DNA from 3 places in the Candidatus Pantoea soli genome. Region 1 is predicted to be linked to each of the others. Evidence: predicted binding sites of a transcription regulator. Region 1 holds the regulator's gene; each other region holds the start of a gene.

Region 1 (5,874 bases):
TGGCTGATTGGCCGCACGGTGGTGCCGGAAAGTACGCTGAACGGCCCGGAGCAGATGCTGCAGCACCTGGGGACGCGCCCGCTGGGTCGCTATCTGTTCTCCTCTTCCACACTGACCCGTGATTTCATTGAGCCTGGCCAGATTGAGGCATTATGGGGCCGGCGCTCGCGTCTGCGCCTCTCCGGCAAACCCCTGTTACTGACCGAACTGTTTTTACCGGCATCGCCGCTGTATCGCTCATCAGAGCAAGGATAAGACTCGTGCAAAAAACACTGACTATGAGCAAGTGGCAGGCTTACAGCCGCCTGATGCGCATCGATAAACCAATTGGGACGTTGTTGCTGATGTGGCCGACGCTGTGGGCGCTGTGGCTTTCCGGCATGGCGGTACCGCCGCTCTCCGTGCTGCTGGTCTTTGTGCTGGGGGTGTTTGTGATGCGCGCCGCAGGCTGTGTCATCAACGATTACGCCGATCGCAAGGTTGACGGGCACGTCAAACGCACCGCATCGCGGCCGCTGGCGAGTGGCGCAGTATCAGAGAAAGAGGCAAAGCTGCTGTTTGTGGTGCTGGGGCTGGTGGCCTTTGCGCTGGTGCTGACCATGAACCGCATGACGATTCTGCTCTCCTTTATTGGCCTGGCGCTGGCCTGGGTTTATCCCTTTATGAAGCGCTATACGCACCTGCCGCAGGTGGTGCTGGGGGCAGCTTTTGGCTGGGCAATTCCGATGGCCTGGGCAGCGGTTAGTGAGTCCTTACCTCTGGTGTGCTGGCTGGTGTTCTTTGCCAACATCTGCTGGACAGTGGCTTACGATACGCAATATGCCATGGTGGACAGGGATGACGATGTGAAAATCGGGGTTAAATCCACCGCCATTCTGTTTGGTCGCTTCGACAAACTAATTATCGGCCTGCTGCAGCTTGCCACGCTGGGACTGATGGCGCTCACCGGGCTGATTCTGCATCTTAACGGGGCATTTTACTGGTCGCTGCTGGTGGCAGGCGGGCTGTTTGTCTACCAGCAGAAGCTGATTGCGCAGCGCAACCGCGAGCAGTGCTTCCAGGGCTTTCTCAACAATAACTTTGTCGGGCTGGTGCTGTTTATCGGCGTGGCGCTGAATACACAGCCGTTTATCGATCTGTTTTGATCGGGCCTGGCCGCCGCGCCAGTCTGAGCGGGTCAGCGTGATAAGCCGGCCGCATCAGAGACGATAAAAAAAGGGCGACCTGACGGTCGCCCTGCGTGTTTCTGCCAGCGGCTATTCGTGTGCCACCGCTGTTTCGATGGTCAGGCGTACATCGCTGGTGACCAGCTCCGCCAGCATCTGCCACATCATATTGGTGCGTTCCCCATCAGCATCACCCGAATCGCTGATATAGCCTTCGTCACGCAGTGACAGTACCAGAGTGGTGAAGACTGCTTTATCGAAGAACTCCGGCGCGTTGATGCCGTGCAGCACTGACAGGCGCTGAGCCAGCGTGCGGCTCTCTTTCTCCAGCGTCCCGCGATTGATGGTCGGTTTCGCGCTGAGTACCGCAAACGTGATGGCGAAACGCTGCAGCGTTTCACGGATACCGGCGGCCAGCAGCTGCAGCGTACGATAACGTGACGCGCATATCTTCAGCCGGCCTTCCTGCTGCGACACCAGCCCCTGACGCGCCATTTCGGCACAGAGTGCATTCAGCAGCGCAGGCAGTTCGCTGCTGTCCCAGCGCAGGAACAGCTCACTTTTCAGCAGCGGATAGACCAGACTGACCTGACGCAGTAACTCGGCCTCGCTGATTTCGCGGTGCTGCTGCACAATCGCGGCAATCAGGGAAGGCATCACCAGCATGTGATGAATGTTGTTGCGGTAATAAGTCATCAGTACTGCCTGCTCGCGCGGCAGAATGATGATATCGCCAATGCTGTCCTGCTCGGTTTCAAACTTGTTCATGCCCATGGCGTGATCGAGCAGCGCTTCTGCGCTCAACGCCGGCACGGTAGATTCCGGCGAATAAGGCACGTTGCGCAGCAGCTGCGTGTAGCACTCCAGCTGCTCAATCAGCTGTTCCCGCGTCAGTGAACGCTGACGTGACGCCAGCAGCGCGGTCACGCACAGGTTCATGGCGTTTGCCGCTCCCGCTTCATTGATGCGCACCATCAGACGGCCGGCAATGTCATTTACGACAGGTGTCATCCACGCCGGACGCTGCGGGTCAATGGGATCGATGGCGTCACGCCATTCCGGAACGTGCTTGTTCAGGTAGTTCACCAGCGGCAGGGGTTCGCCGAAGTTAACATAGCCCTGACCGAGGTTGCGCAGCTTGCGCAGCCCGCGCACCATCTGCATGAACCCTTCTTTTTCTTTGGCCGCACCGCGCAGCTCTTTGGCATAGGTGCCCACTTCCATCACATGCTCATAGCCAATATAGATAGGGACGAAAGTGATAGGGCGGCTGCCGCCGCGCAGCAGCGCCTGCAGCGTCATCGACAGGGTGCCGGTTTTCGGATCGAGCAGACGCCCGGTGCGTGAACGGCCCCCTTCGACAAAATACTCCACCGAATAACCGCGGCTGAACAGCTCGCCCAGGTATTCGCGGAATACCGTAGAATAGAGTTTGTTGCCTTTGAAGGTGCGGCGAATAAAGAACGCGCCAAGGCGGCGGAAAATCGGGCCGGCGGGCCAGAAGTTCAGGTTAATCCCGGCGGCAATGTGCGGCGGCACCAGTCCCTGGTGATACAGCACATAGGAGAGCAGCAGGTAGTCCATGTGGCTGCGGTGACAGGGCACATAGACGATTTCATGGCCGTCCTGCGCCAGCTGGCGCACGCGCTCGCCACCGTTGACGTTGATGCCCTGATAAAGTCGGCTCCACAGCCAGCCCATGACCCGATCCGTTACGCGAATCGCTTCATAGGAGAAGTCCGCTGCCACTTCTTCCATCATTTCAACGGCGTTCTGCTGCGCTTTCTCATGCGAAATCTTCTTGCTGCGCGCTTCATCTTCTACCGCTTTTTCAATCGCTTTGGACTGCAGCAGCTTATTGAATAGATCCTGACGCGCCGGCAGACGCGGGCCCACCGCCGCCAGCCGCTGACGGGCAAAATGAATACGCGCCACGCGTGCCAGTTTCTGCGCAATCGACTTATCCGTACCGTGTTCGGTCGCCATCTGGCGCAGGGAAACGGTTGGCGAGAAGCGCACAAAGCTGTCGCGGCCGTGCCATAAAATGGCGAAGAACTTCTGTACCCCATTCAGAATGCGCAGATGAGGCGTCTCTTCGCCCTGCACCTCACGCCCTGGCGCACGGCCGAACATCACGGCCACCGGCAGCATCTGCACATCCAGCCCGGGGTTACTGCGATGCAAATCCAGATAGTCGTGGAACAGCTTTACCGACTCCGGATTGGCGACAAAATAGGGGAATACGCGCGGACCGTCGTGAATAAACACATGACGCGGCAGCAGCGCACCATCGATCTCCAGCGGCGCCAGCGGATCGGGCAGATCGAGTTTCAGACATTGAGCGCGCAGCGTCAGCAGATCTGCCTTTGAATCATAAGGCAAAACATACATCACCGGGCGGGTCGGATCGATGCCGTGTTCTGAAATCGGATCGGTCGGAATGACCTTACTTTTTACCAAAATAGAGAGTGGTAAATTCAACAATTTGTAATAGAGTTTACGCCAACCTGACATAGACAACTTGAAGCCTCTTGTTAGCAAAGCGCGGCAAGCATACCAGAAAGTGCAGCGAAGATCTGTGGCCTGACCATTTCGCGCTGCCCAGACATTGACGTCAAAACCACTTAAGGGTTCCACATACATGGCAAATAACGTCACCGGTATTCAGAGAATTGTAAAAGCAGCCGGTTACTCGTGGCAGGGGCTGCGTGCAGCCTGGCAGCATGAAGCTGCGTTTCGCCAGGAGGCTATCGCTGTGCTGGTTGCCATTGTCATCGCCTGCTGGCTGGACGTGGAAGCGATAACGCGCGTGCTGCTGATTGGTTCTGTCGTACTGGTGATGATTGTAGAAATCCTTAACAGCGCCATTGAAGCCGTAGTGGACCGTATCGGCCAGGAGCGGCATCCGCTGGCAGGCCGTGCGAAAGATATGGGCTCTGCGGCGGTTCTGCTGGCCATTCTACTGGCGCTGTTTGTCTGGATCACGCTGCTCTGGTCGCATTTGCGATAAACATTCCGGATTCATCAAACCGCTGATTTTTCCCCCGGTTTCGGTTTTCATTTCGCCAATACCTGTATATACTCACAGCGACTGTATAAACAACCAGGGGGCGGGATGAAAGCGTTAACCAGCAGGCAGCAACAGGTCTATGATCTGATTCGCGACCATATTAATCAGACGGGCATGCCGCCAACGCGTGCTGAAATTGCTTCGCAACTCGGCTTCCGCTCGCCGAATGCTGCCGAAGAGCACCTTAAAGCCCTGGCGCGTAAAGGCGTCATTGAAATTGTCTCTGGTGCGTCACGCGGCATTCGCCTGCTGATGGAAGAAGAGGTCAGCGAAGGCCTGCCGCTGATCGGTCGCGTCGCTGCCGGTGAGCCTCTGCTGGCGCAGGAGCACATCGAAACGCACTATCAGGTGGATGCAAACCTGTTCAAACCTTCGGCGGATTTCCTGCTACGCGTCAGCGGCATGTCGATGAAAGATATCGGTATTATGGATGGCGATCTGCTCGCTGTGCATAAAACCCAGGAAGTGCGTAACGGCCAGGTTGTCGTGGCGCGCATTGACGACGAAGTCACCGTAAAACGCTGGAAGAAGCAGGGCTCCATTGTGCAGCTGCTGCCGGAGAACAGCGATTTCCAGCCCATCGTCGTGGATACCCGTGAACAGTCGCTGACGGTCGAAGGCCTTGCCGTAGGTATTGTGCGTAACGGTGAGTGGCTCTGATCGTCACGTTGCAGTAATCCCCCCGCTGTGGCAGCACGCGTGTGCTGCCCGCAGTCTGCCTTTTTACGCCTCCTGAACCCCTCTGTGCAGCCTTATGCGCTATCAGCAGGCTGACGATCGTCAACAAGGGAATGCGCTGATGCGGCTGTTTTCCTCCTCCGATAAAGCACTGTGGCGGCTGGCGCTGCCGATGATCCTGTCGAATATCACCGTCCCGCTGCTGGGTGTGGCAGACACTGCCGTTATCGGCCATCTCGACAGTCCGGTTTATCTGGGTGGCGTCGCCACCGGCACCACCGCGACCAGTTTTATTTTTATGCTGCTGCTGTTCCTGCGCATGAGCACCACCGGGCTTACCGCTCAGGCGCTGGGCGCCGGCGATAAATCTGCGCTGGCCCGGTCGCTGGTGCAGCCGCTGCTGATTGCACTGCTTGCCGGGATGGTGCTGATGCTGCTGCGCCTGCCGGCCAGTAGGCTGGCAACCCTGCTGATGGGCGGCAGCGCGGAAGTGCAGCAGCAGGCACAAATCTTTATGCATATTCGCTGGCTGAGCGCTCCCGCCACGCTGGCAAATATGGTGATCCTGGGCTGGCTGCTGGGCGTGCAGTATGCGCGTGCGCCGGTGGTGCTGCTGATTGTCGGCAATCTGGTGAACATCCTGCTCGATCTGCTGCTGGTGCTGCACCTGCACTGGGGCGTAGCTGGCACCGCCGCCGCCACGGCGCTGGCGGAGTATGTCACGCTGGCAGTGGGTCTCTGGATGGTCGTCCGCGTGCTGGCCCTGCGCGGGATCACCTTTAGCCTGCTGAAACGCAGCTGGCGCGGCGATGCCGGCCGGTTGTTCCGGCTTAACCGTGACATTATGCTGCGCTCGCTAATGCTGCAGATCTGCTTTGCTTCGCTCACCATGCTGGGCGCGCGTATCGGGCCAGAAGTGGTGGCGGTTAACGCCGTCTTACTGATGTTTCTGACGTTTAC
Region 2 (5,874 bases), on a different replicon from region 1:
CTAAAATAAATCTGTAAAAGTGGTTTACCATCCCCCACTCTGCAAAGGACTATTACAGCACCGGAGTGAGGGAGGGACTGAATCAGGCCTTCGGCGGGCTTTTAATCGTGGCCGTGACGCGGTTCTGTTTCAGGTCAACCACCGAAATACTGAGGTCTTTATTCAGCACCCACGCGCGGGCACCGTCTTTACTGAAAACGATGGCCTGACGGGGCGCATCCAGTCCGGTAACGGTGGCGACCACCTTACCGGCCGCGGTATCAATAACGGAGAGGCTGTTGTCACCCAGGTTGCCGCTGTAAACATAGCGGTTATCCGGTGTCAGCGCGGCACCGTAAGGGTCCTGCCCCACGGGAATGGTTGACGTAATGGCGCGCTTCTGCGTGTCAACCACGGCGATGGTGTTGCTCCCGCTGTTAGCCGCGTAAAGCGTGCGGCCGTCGGCGCTGACAGAAATGGCGCGCAGCTTGCTGAAGCCGGTTATCTCGCCGCGAATCTCGCCCGTTACGGCGTCAACGAGGGTGATTTTATCGCCCTTAAAGTTGGTGACGTAGACGGTTTTGCCGTCCGGGCTGATTTTGATGCCCTGACGGGGCTGAGCAAAACCCGTCACGACCGAAACGGGCCGGTTGTGGGTCAGGTCATACACCGAAAGTGTGCTGGCGGCTTCGTTATTCACATACAGGCGCTGACCGTCACGGCTGATAGCTGTGCCGAATGCCCCGGGACCCAGCGGCAGCGAGGTCTCCACGTCAAGCGTCCCGGTACTGATTTTTCTGACCACGCCCAGACTGCTGTCAGAAAGAAATATGGCCTTACCGTCCGGAGTAAAAAGCGCATTACGGGGGGTGACGTATCCCTTCAGCACCTTCCTGACCTTACCGGTGGCAAGGTCGTAGACCACCACGTCAGGGCGCTCACTGTAGGACGCCACCGCCGTTTTTTCATCGGGACTGACAGCAAGAGAATTGTTGTGGATATCGCCATCAAACGTCCAGCGCGCCTCTGCGGCACCGGCGAGGGTGCTGATGAGAAGAAGCGCCACCGCGGTCAGTCCCGGGATCCTGTATTTTTTTATCATCATTTTTCCTGCATAGGGGTGGTAAGGGATAAGACTCATTGCCCGCTTAAGGGCTTCAGAAGAAGCGTGGCAGATAAACCCCGCTCAGGGAAATCGATTTTCCGGCTATGCCTTACCAGCCACCATAACCGTAAGAACGGCATAGTTTTTAATGAACATAAAAAGCCTGATGATTCAGAAGTATGGTGCATAACTATCTGCTCCCTCCCCCCGACCCGCTTCATCAGACCTGTCCTGACGCCCACTTCTGCCGATACTTCCCCTGTCACTTAACACTCAGGGCTACCCAATGAAAATATCAACCCGTCTGGCCGCAGGTTTTGGCCTGCTTATTCTGCTGTTCATCTTCTGCACCGGACTTTCGTTAAAGGCGCTTTCCGGCGCCCGCGAAGGAATGGATGACGTGATTAATGTCAAAATGAAAAAATATCAGATCGTTCTGGACATGCGGGGCGCATTACGCGACATGGCCATTGCGGCCCGAAATCTGGCCCTGCTGTCCGATCCGAAAGCCATGCAGCCCGAGTGGGAGCGCCTTGAGGCACAGAAAACCTTATATATACGCAGCCGGGAAGCACTGGAGTCCATGCTGGCAGATGACGCCTCATCCGCAGGACGCGCTGCCTTCACCATAGTCCGTGAAAATGAAGCCGCCGTTCTGTCAGGTCTGGAACAGGCCGGTCAGTTCGGACTGCAGAACCGTCCACAGGAAGCCACAGCGTATCTGATGAATACGGTCAGGCCGGTGCAACGTACTCTTCTGGATAATCTGAATGAAATGACGAATATCCAGATGCACAGCAGCCAGGACGCCGTTCGTGATAACAGTCGTAACGTGAGCCGGGCCTCTCTTACGCTGATCATTCTGGCCGTAATCTCGGTTATCGTTTCCATTTTTACGGGTGTCATTATCGTCCGCGTGCTGATGCGGCAGCTGGGTGGTGAACCTCAGCAGGCACAGGTACTGGCGGCCGCCATTGCAGCAGGTGACCTGACATCACCGGTGCCACTTCGCCGCAATGATAAAACAAGTCTGCTGGCATCGCTCGCCCGCATGCAGAGTCAGCTGCGCGGTTTGGTATCAAAGATCAAAGAAACCGCATCCGGTGTGGCGCTGGCGGCAGACGAGATCGCTCAGGGAAATACAGAGCTTTCATCACGCACTGAGCAACAGGCGGCTGCATTGCAGGAAACGGCCGCCAGCATGGAACAACTCACGGCAACAGTGAAAAGTAATACGGCCGGCGCACAGCAGACGGCAGCTTCAGCGCGAGAAACGGCGGTGCTCGCGCGATCAGGAGAGACAGATGTCCGCCGCATGTCAGAAACCATGAATGACATATCCCTGAGTGCTAAAAAGATCCGCGACATTACCGGTGTCATCGAGGGCATTGCCTTTCAGACCAACATTCTTGCACTGAATGCAGCTGTTGAAGCCGCCCGGGCAGGCGAGGATGGCAGAGGATTTGCTGTTGTTGCCGGTGAGGTTCGTACACTTGCACAGCGAAGTGCAACTGCAGCAAAAGAAATAAAGTCGCTTATTGAGCAGGCTGTAGAACAGGTTGAAAGTGGTGTGAGCGTGGCATCAGGTACCGGACAGAGCATACTCAATATTGTGGGTATGGTCGGGGAACTGGCGGAATTAATGGACATTATTTCGCTGGCATCCTCTGAGCAGATGCAGGGTATCTCGCAGGTCAGCATTGCGGTCAGTCAGATGGACGGTGTCACGCAGAATAACGCTGCTCTCGTCGAGGAGTCGTCATCGGCCTCCCGATCGCTTTCTGAACAGGCGCACTCCCTTCGTGGCATGGTCGAGACGTTTCGGGTCTGACGTAAGAATCAACTGAACTGACTCTCCACTTACAAGCCCTTCAACTACAAAATGAAGGGCTTGCTCCGGTCACGAGGACTATAGTGCAATGATGAAATTCCAGGTTCTCTTCAGAGCGCCTGACGGGCGCGCTCAAAGTGGTCTTCCCACTTCCAGATGTATGCTGGACGGAAAACACAGTCTGTCATTCATTTAATCCATGAGCACATTTCCATACCTTTCGACACTCCCCATCAGAAAAAACGCGAAACTCCAACGATAAGCGCCCCGCCATTAAACAGCCTTTCGTGCCACTTATCCGATTGATTGTCTCGTCCCGATATCAACTTTCGAGAATAATTTGCTAATTATTTGTACAAATTGCATTCCACATAATATGGTAAAGCCCGTAGTTCGAACTGAAGATAAATACCTTTTCGGGATAGAGCTGGTTCTTTATCTGAAACCATGGCGTGCCCATTTTTATGCCAAGTTTTTTTGCGCTGGCGCTGCGCGCAATGACGCAGCCGTCGTTGTTGCTCAGTACCACAACCGGCTTACCGCGCAGATCCGGGCGGAACAGCGCCTCGCAGCTGGCATAAAATGCGTTCACGTCGGCCAGTCCGAACATGGGCATAATCACCTCCGCGCGCGCGTGCTGTTGAAAAACCACGTCACCACGCCGAGCAGCTGCAGCTCCTCCGGATAAATCACGGGGTAGGCGGGGTTCATCGGGAGCAGGGCGGGGCGGGGATGCAGCTGCAGGCGCTTGACCGTAAATTCTCCGTTAACTTCGGCTATAACAATATCGCCGTGGGAAGGCTTCTCGGCGCGATCGACAACCATGACGTCGCCATCGCACAACCCGAGATCGCGCATGCTGTTGCCGCTGGCGCGGACAAAGAAAGTAGAGGCGCGCCGGCGGATGCAGAGTTCATTCAGGTCCAGCTCTTTCTCAACGTAATCTGCCGCCGGAGAGGGAAACCCTGCGGCGCAGGGCTCTGCATAGAGGGGTACCCTGACGCGGGGAGTAAAAAGCGGGGGCCAGAGCAGTGTCAGGCCCCCGGCAAAACTGCCCGGATTCATGATCCGGTCCCCGGGAAAATGGCTGACCTGCCGGTAATTGCTGTCATTGCTGTAAATAAAGTGCGCATAAAAATCCTCCTCTGAATTATACTGGTTATACGTACAGTATTATTGAGGTGAAATTATCTGGCAAGTAGCAACGAAACGGCGGCTGATAGTTAATTTGACATATCACTGAAAAATAAAATATTTCAGTAATCCTTCCGGACAGGGGCGTGCAATAGTGGTGCCACCTGCTTAGTGCGTTTTTTAATCAATCGTCGTGAGCTACGGGCAGAAAAGGTTGCCGCAGACTATCCACAGCTTTATACCCCGGGTGTTCAGACAAAGTGTGGATAAAGCCGTGCAGAGCTGACGCACTTCACTTGTTAGCTTCACCGTACCGTTAAATGCGTGTGAGGCTGAACCGCAGATGGACTCAGATCTGAAGTCGATGCACAAGGCAGCTGGCGCTCCTCTGAAAAAACAGGTGAAGGCTTTTTAACCGGAGACCGGCGTGTATGATTGCTGTCCGTTTCAGGGAGCTTTCGCATAAGGACTATGTTTTGAAAACCATCTCATCCTACCCCCCTCTGTTTTTACCACTCGTGACCGGCCTCAGCGCCAGTATCGCAAACCCCTGACGGCCGTAATCCGGCCATACCACAGCGCAAAGACAATGGCAGGGCCACAGCCTGACCTGCAGCCAGCCCGCGGGCTGGCGCGAACCGCGCCGGCTAAAATCCGCCGCCGCTCTGAGGCGCAACGTCGTTTCGCTGCCGCAAAGCCGCCGTTGCCGCTGCATCGTGCTGTGCTTTTCCGCCAGGCTTCACCGGTTTAAGTCCATTCGCCGGGGCTGAGACAAGCACAGGCACCGTGGTCGTCCAGGGTGAAATTCACGCCGTGAAAATTTTTTTCCGGCCACTGCGTCAGACCAGAAATAAATTTCCCCGTCGCCCCGGACGCCTGCCGTCACCCGCGCTGGTTTACGCCCTCGCGGCGAAGGATCTCAAACGGGTGAAGTGAATACCGGAGGAAAAACCAGCCGATTTCCACAAAACGTCAACACCGCGGCTCCCGAAACTCAACGGGTGAGGTGGTTTTAAACCAACTGCATGAGGAGAACGAACATGGCTTCACGGGGCGTCAACAAGGTCATCCTGGTCGGAAATCTGGGGCAGGACCCCGAGGTGCGCTACATGCCAAACGGCGGCGCGGTCGCAAACATTACGCTGGCCACGTCGGAAAGCTGGCGCGACAAGCAGACCGGTGAGAACAGGGAGGTAACCGAATGGCACCGCGTGGTGCTGTTCGGAAAGCTTGCCGAGGTGGCGGGGGAATACCTGCGCAAAGGTTCGCAGGTCTACATCGAGGGCCAGCTGCGCACGCGCAAGTGGCAGGGCACGGACGGACAGGACAAATACACCACCGAGGTCGTGGTCAATGTCGGCGGCACCATGCAGATGCTGGGCGGGCGAGGAGGCAACACAGGCGCACAGACCGGACAGCCGTTCAGCAGCCAGCAGAGCGGTCAGCCTCAGCAGACACCTGCAGGGGCAGGTAACGGTGGCAAGGGCGGGCGCGGTACGGCTCAGTCGCAGCCGGAACCCCTGGCACCGCCGCAGGGCAACTATCCGCCGGCAGATTTTGATGACGATATCCCATTCTGAATGACGTGGCTTCGCTTACGCGGGGCGGCGACAGAGGTGAAAACAGCGGGAAACAAAGCAGAAAGGCGGCCGGAAAGGCCGGGGTTGCCCTGGCGGAGCGGACACTCCGCGCAGGGCATGACACATCAGATATGAAGGACCCAAATATGTCAGCGACTCAGTCTAAAGGAAAAAAACGCCACGACAAGACATCTGCGTATTACGGCCGCCGGCGCGCGGGTTACCGCTGCTGCTCCGGCAGCGAG
Region 3 (5,874 bases), 1.0 Mb from region 1:
GCCATTTTCCAGCGCCAGCTGACCGTCGAAAATCGCCGTGTTCGGGCTATGGCCAATGGCGACAAACAGTCCTGCCACCTCAAGCGATTCAGGCGCTTCACCTTTGGTAGAGAGCAGCTTCAGGCCGGTTACGCCCATCTGATCGCCTACCACCTCTTCCAGCGTACGGTCCGTGTGCAGCACGATATTGCCGTTGCGCACTTTATCCATCAGCCGGTCAATCAGGATTTTCTCGGCGCGGAAGCTGTCACGACGGTGAATCAGGTGCACTTCCGAGGCGATGTTGGCCAGGTAAAGCGCTTCCTCAACCGCGGTGTTACCACCACCAATAACCGCCACTTTCTGATTACGGTAGAAGAAACCATCACAGGTTGCGCAGGCGGAAACCCCTTTACCTTTAAACGCTTCTTCCGACGGCAGGCCCAGATAGCGCGCAGACGCACCGGTTGCGATGATTAACGCATCCGCTGTGTATTCGCCGCTGTCACCGGTCAGGCGGAAAGGGCGGTTCTGCAGATCAACCGTGTGAATGTGATCGAAAATGATCTCGGTGTTGAATTTCTCGGCATGGGCGTGCATACGCTCCATCAGCGAAGGTCCGGTCAGATCGTGCGGATCGCCCGGCCAGTTCTCGACTTCTGTCGTCGTGGTGAGCTGACCCCCTTTTTCCAGTCCGGTAATCATGACGGGATTCAGATTCGCGCGCGCAGCATAAACCGCCGCGGTATAACCGGCAGGGCCGGAGCCCAGAATGAGCAGCTTACTGTGTTTGGCCGTACTCATGCGTTCCTCAGTGTGTGTCTGACAACATGGTGTTTGATTGTAGGGAAATTGCCGCGGCAAAAAAAGGTTTCAGCAATTTTGTTAACAATCACTGCAAGCGGCGTAGACGATGAACGCCATTTTTGCACGCCGGCTGCGCTAAAACGGGGCATTCACCGGTGATTTGTGGTGCAGCAGTATAAAAAATCTCATTTAAAAACAGCAACCCAGCACTCTGTCTGGCATCTTGTACTGAATTTGGATGTTTTACTTTGACAATCGCCTGCGCTTTTGCGAAAACATTGTCAGAAGCAGAGGGAATTTAGCGGTTCAAAACAGTATTTCGTTCCTGTTTTGCGCGTTTTCGCCAAATAAACTCAGCCTGACATTGGTCATGACGCATGATGTGGACAGACAACATGCGTCATACGGATGGTGGCATTCACTGCACAGGCTTACAGACTTCACTTCAGTAAGGCCCTGAACAATGAGCGTTTTCAGGGTGTGGCAGGTAAAGGGAAGGAATTAAGAGAGACAATAATAATGGTAGACAATAAAAAGCGCCCCGGAAAAGATCTGGACCGTATCGACAGAAACATTCTGAATGAACTGCAGAAAGATGGACGTATTTCTAACGTAGAGCTTTCCAAACGGGTTGGACTTTCACCCACGCCTTGTCTGGAGCGCGTGCGCCGCCTGGAGCGCCAGGGATTCATCCTGGGCTACACCGCACAGCTTAACCCGCATTATCTCGATGCTTCACTGTTGGTTTTTGTTGAGATTACTCTGAATCGTGGCGCGCCAGATGTGTTTGAGCAATTTAACGCCGCTGTGCAAAAACTTGAGGAAACTCAAGAGTGTCACCTCGTTTCCGGTGACTTTGACTACCTGCTGAAAACCCGCGTACCGGATATGTCTGCTTACCGTAAACTGCTGGGTGAAACCTTGCTGCGCCTGCCAGGCGTAAACGACACCCGTACTTATGTCGTGATGGAAGAGGTCAAACAGAGTAATCGTCTGGTGATCAAAACCCGTTAACGCACGGCAGGTGCAAATCTTGCAGGATTTCGGTACACTCCTGTGAATTCATACAGGACCAGCGTCGGGCTTCTCCGGCGCTGTTGCCTTCTTAATTTACAGGCACCTGGAGAGTTCTCTTGAGCCAGGAATACACAGAAGACAAAGACGTTTCATTACAACCGCTGAGCAGCGGACGTCGGCTGCTGGAAGCATTGCTCATCCTTGTGGCCTTGTTTGCCATCTATCTGATGGTGTCACTGGTTAGTTTTAACCCTTCCGATCCCAGCTGGTCGCAGACCGCCTGGCATGAACCTATCCATAACCTCGGTGGCAGCGTGGGCGCATGGCTGGCCGATACGCTGCTGTTTGTATTTGGCGTCATGGCGTACGCGATCCCACCGGTCATTATTGGCCTGTGCTGGATTACCTTCCGCCAGCGCGATCGACAGGATTACATCGACTACTTTGCCGTGGGCCTGCGACTGATTGGCGTGCTGGCGCTGGTGGTCACCACCTGCGGACTGGCGGCGCTTAATGTGGATGATATCTGGTACTTTGCTTCCGGTGGCGTGATTGGCAGCCTGGTCAGTAATGCGATGGCACCCTGGTTCAGCGGAGCCGGCGGCACGCTGACGCTGCTGTGCGTCTGGGCGGCAGGTATCACGCTTTACACCGGCTGGTCGTGGCTGGCGATTGCGGAAAAGATCGGCAGCGTGGTCATGGGTGTGCTGACGTTTGCCAGCAACCGCTCGCGCCATGATGAACCCTGGCAGGAAGAAGAGTGGGAAGATGACACCGAAGCCGACGCGGCACCGGTAATGCGGGCGGCATCTGCGGATGATGACGATGTGCTGCTGGCGAAGCCGCGTAAAGTGGCCGAACCGGCTGCGCTTACGCCGGAAAACGATCCGCTGCTGGCGAAAGCCAGTGCGGCCACGGCAGCGGCGCTGGCGGTCACCGCCGAAGCCGCGCAGGCGTCACCGGCCGTGTCGCACACCGCAGAGGGCAGCGCGCCGACCGCGGCTCAGACAGCTGCAGCGGCCACGCAGCCCGTGACTTCAGCCCATCCAGTGGCATCGCCAGCGTCTGCGCCGGTAGCGCAACCGGCTATGCCGGCACGTCCAGCTCCGGCCGCCACATCGTGGGACAGCGCGCCCGCTGCCCCGCAGGCAGAGGCCGCTCAACCACCGCTTTACCGTTTTGATATGCCTGACGCGCCAGCCACGCCAGCCGCCACTGCGTTCTCCCCGGTGGACGAAGAGGATGGCCCGCGGATGGGTAACTGGCAGCAGGCCGATCAGTTCGCTGCGCCACTGAACAGCGCAGCAACGGCTGCGGTCACTGCAGGCGCTGCGCAGGCAGCCAGCCGTGCGACAGGCGCTATGCCGGCGTTTGATATTGTGCCCGAGCGTGACTACAACCCGCAGGTGAAGCAGGGCATTGGCCCGGAGCTGCCGCGTCCGAATAAAGTCAAACTGCCTACCCGCCGCGAGCTGGCGTCGTATGGCATCAAACTGCCGTCTCAGCGCATGGCGGAAGAGAAAGCGCGTGAGCAGGCGGAACAGCAGCAGCCTGAGGTGAGCGCTACCCTGCATCCGGCGATCCATGAAGACGATGCCGCTGCGTTGCAGGAAGCCCAGCTGCGTGAAGCGTTCCAGTCGCAGCAGCAGCAGCGCTATGGCGAGAGCTGGCAGGCACAGCCGGAAGAAGAGGACGAAGACGCCCTGCAGCAGGCGCAGCTGGCCAGCCAGTTCGCCGCCCAGCAGCAGCAGCGCTACAGCGCAGCGCCGGCTGAGCCAGCGCCGGCATTCAGCCTCGATACTTCTGCCGCGTTTGATTTTTCGCCGATGAAAGATCTGGTTGACGATACGCCGAGTGAGCCGCTGTTTACTATCGCCGCCACCCCGGAAACGGAGACGCCGGCGCAGGGGCAGCAGTCTGCTGCACCGCAGAACGACGCCGCACAGTGGCAACAGCCTGTTGCACCGCAGAACGACGCCGCACAGTGGCAACAGCCTGCGGCACCGCAGAACGACGCCGCACAGTGGCAACAGCCTGCGGCACCGCAGAACGACGCCGCACAGTGGCAACAGCCTGCCGCACCGCAGAACAACGCTGCACAGTGGCAACAGCCTGCCGCACCGCAGAACGACGCCGCACAGGGGCAACCGTCGGCTGCGCCGCAGCCGGCAACGCCGCCGGCTTCGCTGAATGAACATAACAGCCCGTGGTCTTCTCCGGAGCCGCAGGCTTACGCCGCGCCGGCAGAGAAACCGCAGCCGGCACCGGCGCAGGACAGCCTGTTCCACCCGTTCCTTGTGCGGCACGAGCAGCCGCTGGAGAAGCCCTCTACGCCGCTGCCGGTGCTGGATCTGCTGACGCCACCGCCGTCAGAAGAGGAGCCGGTTGACATGTTCGCGCTGGAGCAGACGGCACGTCTGGTTGAAGCGCGCCTGGCCGATTACCGGGTGAAAGCCGAAGTGGTGGGGATCTCGCCAGGGCCGGTGATTACCCGTTTTGAGCTGGATCTGGCACCGGGCGTGAAGGCGGCGCGTATTTCCAATCTGTCGCGCGACCTGGCCCGTTCCCTTTCTGCTGTGGCCGTGCGCGTGGTGGAGGTGATTCCTGGCAAACCCTATGTTGGCCTGGAACTGCCGAACAAACACCGCCAGACCGTATACCTGCGGGAAGTGCTGGATTGCGACAAGTTCCGTGACAATCCATCGCCGCTTGCTGTGGTGCTGGGGAAAGATATCTCCGGCCAGCCGGTGGTCGCCGATCTGGCGAAAATGCCGCACCTGCTGGTAGCCGGTACCACCGGTTCCGGTAAGTCTGTCGGCGTGAACACCATGATCATCAGCATGCTGTATAAAGCCACCCCGGAAGAGGTGCGCTTTATCATGATCGATCCGAAAATGCTGGAGCTCTCGGTTTATGAAGGCATTCCGCACCTGCTGACCGAAGTCGTTACCGACATGAAAGACGCGGCGAATGCGCTGCGCTGGAGTGTGGTAGAGATGGAACGTCGCTACAAGCTGATGTCGGCGCTGGGCGTGCGTAACCTGGCAGGCTACAACGAGAAAATTGAGCAGGCGGCGGCCATGGGCCGTCCGATTCCGGATCCGTTCTGGAAACCGGGCGACAGCATGGACATGACGCCGCCGGTGCTGGAAAAACTGCCGTATATCGTGGTGCTGGTCGATGAGTTTGCCGATCTGATGATGGCGGTCGGTAAGAAAGTGGAAGAATTGATCGCCCGTCTGGCGCAGAAAGCACGTGCGGCCGGCATCCACCTGGTACTGGCAACGCAGCGTCCGTCGGTAGATGTGATCACCGGCTTAATCAAAGCTAACATTCCGACACGTATTGCGTTTACCGTTTCCAGTAAGATCGACTCGCGCACCATTCTTGACCAGGGCGGCGCGGAATCGCTGCTGGGGATGGGTGACATGCTGTATATGCCGCCGAACTCCTCAATGCCGGTGCGTGTGCATGGCGCCTTCGTACGCGATCAGGAAGTCCACGCCGTGGTTCAGGACTGGAAAGCGCGCGGACGTCCGCAGTACATTGAAAGCATCACCGCAGGCGAAGAGAGCGAGGGCGGAGCCGGCGGCATCGACGGTGACGAAGAGCTCGATCCGCTGTTCGATCAGGCGGTGGCCTTTGTGGTGGAAAAACGCCGGGCTTCCATATCCGGGGTGCAGCGACAGTTCCGTATTGGCTATAACCGTGCTGCGCGCATCATCGAACAGATGGAAGCGCAGGGGATTGTTTCTGAGCCGGGTCACAATGGTAACCGTGAGGTGCTTTCGCCACCGCCACACGAGATGTAAACCGGCGCAAGCGATCTCTCCTGACGGGCCAGTGCAAACTGGCCCGTTGTTTATCTGCGGTATGCCCCCATATATCAGGGAGCTTTCGGCATTTTCTCCTGTCTCAATCACAGGACGGCAACTACGTTTAATGCAGTGAGTGTCGGGAAACCATGAATAAGGAATTGAATCAGATGAAATTACACGTTATTGCCTGTGGCCTGCTGGCCAGTTTCGTTTCCGCTTCCGTGCTGGCCGATGCCTCCAGCGATTTGCAGCA

Evidence for each region. Region 1 encodes LexA, which represses DNA repair genes until DNA is damaged. Its sites were predicted from a motif close to TNCTGTATGTACATACAGNA; they were not measured.
Region 2: the regulator LexA is predicted to act here: its motif matches at 4,069-4,088, upstream of umuD (translesion error-prone DNA polymerase V autoproteolytic subunit).
Region 3: the regulator LexA is predicted to act here: its motif matches at 1,839-1,858, upstream of D8B20_RS06165 (DNA translocase FtsK 4TM domain-containing protein).

What each region holds. Positions count from the first base shown of each region.
Region 1 covers NZ_CP032702.1:311,870-317,743, forward strand. The annotation lists gene ubiC (chorismate lyase) at 1-255, shown strand, start outside; gene ubiA (4-hydroxybenzoate octaprenyltransferase) at 279-1,145, shown strand; gene plsB (glycerol-3-phosphate 1-O-acyltransferase PlsB) at 1,257-3,680, opposite strand; gene D8B20_RS01395 (diacylglycerol kinase) at 3,808-4,176, shown strand; gene lexA (transcriptional repressor LexA) at 4,282-4,896, shown strand; gene dinF (MATE family efflux transporter DinF) at 5,036-5,874, shown strand, end outside.
Region 2 covers NZ_CP032704.1:240,715-246,588, forward strand. The annotation lists gene D8B20_RS21130 (YncE family protein) at 83-1,081, opposite strand; gene D8B20_RS21135 (methyl-accepting chemotaxis protein) at 1,371-2,915, shown strand; partial or broken gene D8B20_RS21140 (Y-family DNA polymerase) at 3,274-3,525, opposite strand; gene umuD (translesion error-prone DNA polymerase V autoproteolytic subunit) at 3,534-3,980, opposite strand; gene D8B20_RS21150 (single-stranded DNA-binding protein) at 5,090-5,629, shown strand; gene D8B20_RS21155 (conjugation system SOS inhibitor PsiB family protein) at 5,776-5,874, shown strand, end outside.
Region 3 covers NZ_CP032702.1:1,326,195-1,332,068, forward strand. The annotation lists gene trxB (thioredoxin-disulfide reductase) at 1-783, opposite strand, end outside; gene lrp (leucine-responsive transcriptional regulator Lrp) at 1,306-1,800, shown strand; gene D8B20_RS06165 (DNA translocase FtsK 4TM domain-containing protein) at 1,920-5,615, shown strand; gene lolA (outer membrane lipoprotein periplasmic chaperone LolA) at 5,789-5,874, shown strand, end outside.